Pelagicoccus sp. SDUM812003: one gene and its partner. Each later gene encodes a partner of the first gene's protein in a complex. Links are inferred from orthologs where the notes say so. Each region holds a gene or a part of one and is shown on either strand. Other genes may lie near its edges.

Region 1 (3,044 bases):
TTCCAAAACGAGACGTTTCGAAGCGAAACAATTTAGAAAACTTTAAGAACAGGAGGCCGGAAAGTGTCGAATCGTGATTTTGATTCAAGCAGAAAATTTAATAATTTTCGCTTTCCGAAAGCCGGTTCAAAAGACCAAGTAGTGAGTTGTGCTAAAAGGAACAGAGGTGGCGGAAAGTGCCATCTTCGTTTCTCATTTCAAGCAGAAAGTTTAATTATTTTTCGGGGCTCAAACCCATCGAAAATGAATCAAAACACTCGCTTTCGCGCACCGCTAAAAAGAACAGAGGAGGCGGACAGTGCCACTTCCAAAGACTAATTCAAGCAGTTTTTTCGACTTTTTTCGGTCGAAAAACGAAGGGCGCTTGATTGGAAACAAGCTGCTTGAGAGCACTGGAAAAGAACGAAGGCCCGGACAGTGCCCAAACCTAATCATCATTCAAGCGTTTTCTGAAAAAACTTTTCCACAATGCAAATTCCACAGGGGGACATCGCCATCGAACCGCTCCAAACAGGTTGGTTAAGCCCTTTCCGGAATCAACTCGCTGAAACACTTTGGCAGATTTCTGCCAATCTCCGCCAGCACTGCCAGAGAGAAGCGAAATCCACGGCGGCACGGAGCCGCCCTCCCCCCCCCCCCTTCCCAGTCTCAGCATAGTCAGGCCGAAAACGAAGGAGACCAAACGCGCCGCCCCAGCGCAGAGCTCGCCCGATCGTGACGCCATGGCGAGCTCGCTTCTCGAAACTCGAAGCGACAGCGTTCGAGGTGTAAACATCGCAGCGACCTCCAACGCGACAAGTAGCGGGAAATGGGCAGTCGGAGGCTCGATGTAAGAGCGTAGATAATATATATATAGTTGCATTGAACAGATGAAACCCAAGTCGTGCATTCACGCTCGCCATGCGAATCATTTTCACCAAACTCGCCCGCTATTACTTAGGCAGCTACTGGCACAAGACGGTTGCATCCTAGGAAAAACCCTGTAACAGACCCAAGTTTTACAGAACAACCACGAACCCATAGAGCTTTGGACATCAAAGAGATTAAGCAGATCGTCGACCTAATGAAGAAGTCCGACCTAACGGAATTTTCGGTCGAGGAAGAGAACTTCAAATTGCAAATTAAGCGAGCGACCGAGAGCGCCAACGCCCCGCAAATCGTCAGCTACGCCCCTGCTCCTGCCGCAGCGGCTCCTGCAGCTCCCGCTCCTGAAACCGCTCCTGCGCCCGCTCCCTCCGCAGCCGTCGAGGACAATTCGAAGTACATCACTTCTCCCATGGTCGGCACCTTCTACACCGCGCCATCCCCGGACAGCTCCGCATTCGTGAAGGTGGGAGACTCCGTGGAGGCCGAAAGCGTGGTCTGCATCATTGAAGCAATGAAGATCATGAACGAAATCCAGTCCGAGCTCAAAGGCACGATCGCCGAGATACTCGTCGAGAACGGCCAGCCGGTCGAATTCGGCCAGCGCCTCTTTCGCTTGTCCTAGGGCAAAGCTCGAACCGACCACTCCTTCTTTTCAAAGAGGCAGCCAGGAGCGATTCGGCTGCCTCGCCATTTAGACCACCGTATAAGCATGCAGAAAGTATTGATCGCCAATCGTGGCGAAATCGCCCTTCGCATCGTCAGAGCCTGCCGAGAACTTGGAATCAAGACGCTCGCCGTCTACTCCGAGGCCGACATCGAATCTCTCCACGTACAGCTCGCCGACGAAGCGATTTGTATCGGCAGGGCCCCCAGCTCCGAGAGCTACCTCAGAGCGGACCGGATCATCAGCGCCGCTGAAATAGCCGATGTAGACGCCATTCACCCCGGCTACGGATTTCTCTCGGAGAACGCGGACTTCGCCGAGCAATGCGAATCCTGCAACATCAAGTTCATCGGACCATCCTCCCACTCCATCAGAATGATGGGCGACAAAGCCGTCGCCAAGGAAACGGTTCGCAACGCAGGCGTACCTGTCGTCGACGGCAGCGACGGTCCGATCGACTCGGAGGACGAGGCCCTGAAGATCTCTCAACGCATCGGCTACCCCGTCATCATCAAGGCGGTCGCCGGGGGCGGCGGTCGCGGCATGCGCGTCGCGCACAACGACATCGCCCTGCGCAAGGAATTCAACATCGCCCGCAACGAAGCCGAAAAAGCGTTCGGCAACGGCTCGGTTTACGTGGAAAAATACATCCAGAATCCGCGCCACATCGAGTTCCAGGTGCTTGCCGACAGCCATGGAAAAGTGCTTCACCTCGGCGAGCGCGACTGCTCCGTCCAGCGACGTCACCAGAAGCTGATCGAGGAAGCGCCCTCCCCTTTCCTGACGCCCGAGCTGCGCAAAACCATGGGAGATGCAGCCGTGAAGGCCACCCAAGCGGCCAACTACGAAGGAGCCGGCACGATCGAATTTCTGGTGGACCAAGACGGCAGCTTCTACTTCCTCGAGATGAACACCCGAATCCAGGTGGAGCATCCGGTGACCGAGGAAGTGACTGGCATCGACCTCATCAAGCAGCAGCTGCTCATCGCCCAGGGCGAGGCGATCGCCTTCAACCAGGAGGACATCACCTTCGACAAGCATGCGATCGAGTGTCGCATCAATGCGGAAGACCCCTCTAAAAACTTCATTCCCAGTCCCGGCAGCATCGATCTCTACTACGCGCCTGGCGGCCACGGCGTTCGCGTCGATTCCCATGCCTACGGCGGCTACGTCATCCCGCCCTACTACGACAGCATGATCGGCAAGCTCATCACCTATGGAGCGACGCGAGAAATCGCCATCCAGCGCATGTACCGGGCTCTCGAAGAATACCTTATCCGCGGGATAAAGACCACCATCCCTCTGCACAAAGCGATCCTGCGCGACCCCACCTTCCGAGAAGGCAAAGCGACCACCGCGTTCATGGCTGAATTCATGACGCACCACAAAACCTTCGAGTAGCCCTCGTCAGGAATACCAACTTAGCTGAAACAAAACGGCGAACAGGCGAGACAAAGAAACAGCAGCGTGCTAGCCTCACCGCGTTAATCTCAATCCAAACTCCTTAGTTCAA
Region 2 (3,316 bases), on another replicon or contig:
ACCGGCACCAGGCTGCTGGCTCGATAGCCGCCCATCACGCCCATCACCACGTCAGGCTTAGCTCCGCCGCTGCGCTCGACCAAATCGGCCAAGTTGTCGTCCAGCCAACGCGCTCCTTCGGAATTGTGCGAGACATCGAAAACGATCTTCCGATGCCGCAGCTGCCGCTCTTCCCAGCGACCGGGCCAGGAAACGGAGGCCAAGCTGGCTTCGGCGGTCGCGCGGTCCAAGCCGAAACGCCCCGCCATCGCCTCCACCACCGTCATGGCAATGGCGGCGTTGATGCGCTGGTAGCGTCCGTACAGATTGGTCCGAGGAAAGCTTTCCAAATCCTCGCCGAAACGCTCCGCTACCGTGATGAGCTCGCAGCCGCGCTCGCGGCAAATGCTTCGCACTTCCGCCATGGCGTCCTCCGGCAGCAGCCCCGCCACCACGGGCACGCCAGGCTTGATGATGCCGCCCTTCTCCCGAGCGATCGCGGCGTGGGAGTCTCCTAGGATTTCGCAGTGGTCCAATCCGATGGAAGTGATCACGCTGCACTCCGGCACCAAAACGTTGGTCGCGTCCAGCCGCCCGCCGAGCCCCACCTCCACCAAGGCGATGTCCACCGCTTCACGCTGAAAACGCAGAAACGCCATGGCCGTCATGAACTCGAAGAAACTCGGGTGCAACTCCGCATCAGGCTGGGCAATCGCGCTCGCCAAGGGAGCCAGTTCGCGCACGAAATCCAGAATCGCCTCCTCGCTGAGGATGCGGCGGTTCACCTGAATGCGCTCGCCCTGCCGAACCAGGTGCGGCGACGTCGAAAGCCCCGTTTTGAACCCTTGGTCGCGAAACACCTGCTCCAACATGGCGCAGGTCGACCCCTTCCCGTTGGTGCCAGCGACGTGGATTGACGGAAAGCTGCGCTGCGGCTGCCCAAGCGCATCCGCGAAACGTTCCATACGGTCGATTCCGTATTTCGACCCCGCATTCTTGAGCGAATACAACCATTCGCGGGCTGCCTCGTAGGAGCTGAGATCAGGCATGGCGTTCGACGGGAGGGCCGCGGCGCTCCCGCTTCCTTACGTTATGCGGACTCTGGCTCTTTTTTCAGGTAAAGAGCAGCCAGCAGCTCGTGCAGTCGGGCCCGCATCTCGGTGCGAGGCACGATCTGATCGATGAGTCCACGCTGAAACAGGAATTCCGCGGACTGGAAGCCTTCCGGCAGCTCCGCGTTGGTGGTCTCCTTGATCACCCGAGCCCCTGCGAAACAGATGCGAGCGCCCGGCTCGGCCAAGATGACGTCGCCCAACGTAGCGAAACTCGCCGTCACTCCACCCGCGGTCGGATCGGTGAGGATCGATATGAATGGCAGCCGGGCCGCCGAAAGCCGACTGAGCGCCGCGCTGGTCTTGGCCATCTGCATCAGACTGAGGATGCCCTCCTGCATGCGAGCGCCGCCAGAGGCGGAAATCACAATGCACGGGATCTTGTTTTTGATGGCCCGCTCGATGGCTCGCGTGATCTTCTCCCCGGCGACCGAACCCAGAGAACCGCCGCTGAACTGGAAATCGAACACCGCGATGGAAACCGGGATCCCCTGGATCTTGCCCAGACCGCTGATGAGCGACTCCTTTTCGCCGGTCTTCTTCTGATACTGAGCCACGCGCTCCGGATAGGGCTTGGAATCCACGAACTCCAGAGCATCGCCCGGCATGAGATCGCGGTCCTCCTCCTTGAAGCTATTCTCGTCAAGCAGACTCTGGATGCGCTTGCGGGCAGTGATGGGAAAATGGTAGCCGCTCTTGGGCACCACGTTCTGGTTCTGCTCCAGTTCCTTGTTGTAGATGATCTCGCCGGAAACCGGGCACTTCTTCCACATCCCCTGCGGAATGTCCTTCTTTTTGACGATTACGGTCGAGTACTTCGGTTTTTGAAAGAGTGCCATTGTCAGAGCCTTCTAGTTGAAAAATCGCTTGGGATCAGGTCTAGCCATGCCCGATAGTCAAGACATCTATGCGACCGGCCCCCGCCTGCTCCAGCGCGTGAGCGCAGGCATTGAGCGTCGAGCCTGTCGTAAAAACGTCATCGACGATAACATAGCGTCGGCCGGGCTGTATGGCACGGTTTCGGCGCAATGAAAAGGCATTTTTCAGGTTGCGCACCCGCTCGCGCCGGTTGAACCGCGTCTGCGAAACGGTATCCACGCGCCGCTCCAAGACGTCCCCCATCTCGCTGTCCGGAAACACCTTCGCCAGCTCGCGAACGATCAACTCGCTCTGGTTGTAGCCCCGCTCCCTCATTTTACGAGCGTGCAACGGCACCGGCAGCAGAATCGCGTCGCCGACGAACTCCCGCAATCCTGGCCCCAGGCGGGCCATGGCAGCGATGTCGCGCAAGGCCCAGAATCCCCGCTCATACTTCAACTCGTGAATCAGATGCCGCACCGGGCCGCGAAACAGCGACACCGACCAGCCTTGCCCAAAGACCGGGCTCAGGTGCTCGCAATGCATGCAGCCCGCCTTCGACTCCGTCTCGCCGAAAAACGGAAATCCGCAGGTCAGGCACTTCGGCTCCCGCACCAACTGGACGCGATCGCAGCACGCGACGCAGACGCTGGCAAAGTCGCTCCGCGCCTCCACCAATCCGCCGCATTCCACGCACTGGGACGGAAAGGCGGCCGCGGTGAAGGCTTCGAAACAACGGCTGAACAAACGAGGCAACATAAGGGTAACCTCTTAAACCTAAGCCCACTCGCCCCAGGCGCCACCCCAAAAAGGCGATCGCCTCCAGAGCAACTGTTATTTGCAACGTCGCAATCAACAGTTGCGGCCGTCGGCGCTCGGAGACGCCCCGGCGCGCCCGTGGGTCGATACAAATGAAAAGGGGCCTCCCCGGCGAAGGGAGGCCCGCTAAAAAACGGTCGATCAGCTGGAGATCGCTCGGCCCGAACGCTAAGCGGTTGCTCCGGTCGTTTCGGCTCGGGCCTTTTCGCCCAATGGAGTGCTGATGTAGCGCTCGCCGCAGCTGCAGGCCACCGTGACGATGGTCTTGCCAGCCATTTCCGGACGCTTGGCCAGCTGCAAGGCCGCCCATACGTTGGCTCCGGAGGAGATGCCGCCACAGATGCCTTCCTTGAGGGCGAGGTCCTGAGCGGTTTGGAACGCGTCTTCGTTGGTCACGGTGATGACGTCGTCGATGATATCCTTGTTGCAGTTCTTGGGGATGAAACCGGCCCCGATGCCTTGGATCTTGTGCGGACCTGGCTGACCACCAGAAATCACCGGGCTGTTAGTCGGCTCGACTGCGACGGTGAACAATTCCTTGCGGCTCT

The links.
Region 2: the proteins of accB (region 1) and accD are in contact, whole or in part, in a solved structure (PDB 8UXZ), measured with the Escherichia coli proteins. The link is inferred for Pelagicoccus sp. SDUM812003 from one-to-one orthologs.

What each region holds. Positions count from the first base shown.
Region 1 is NZ_JARXHY010000014.1:52,987-56,030, forward strand. The notes cover bases 33-2,758. They hold accB (acetyl-CoA carboxylase biotin carboxyl carrier protein), read left to right. Parts: upstream 33-1,027; coding sequence 1,028-1,489; downstream 1,490-2,758. Other genes in these bases: accC (acetyl-CoA carboxylase biotin carboxylase subunit), read left to right, coding at 1,577-2,758. In the rest of the region: more of accC, read left to right, coding at 2,759-2,932. UniProt on the Escherichia coli protein: This protein is a component of the acetyl coenzyme A carboxylase complex; first, biotin carboxylase catalyzes the carboxylation of the carrier protein and then the transcarboxylase transfers the carboxyl group to form malonyl-CoA.
Region 2 is NZ_JARXHY010000007.1:170,501-173,816, reverse strand. The notes cover bases 1-2,998. They hold accD (acetyl-CoA carboxylase, carboxyltransferase subunit beta), read right to left. Parts: upstream 1,931-2,998; coding sequence 1,070-1,930; downstream 1-1,069. Other genes in these bases: cysK (cysteine synthase A), read right to left, coding at 2,937-2,998; QEH54_RS11635 (ComF family protein), read right to left, coding at 1,971-2,708; QEH54_RS11645 (folylpolyglutamate synthase/dihydrofolate synthase family protein), read right to left, coding at 1-1,028. Outside these bases: more of cysK, read right to left, coding at 2,999-3,316.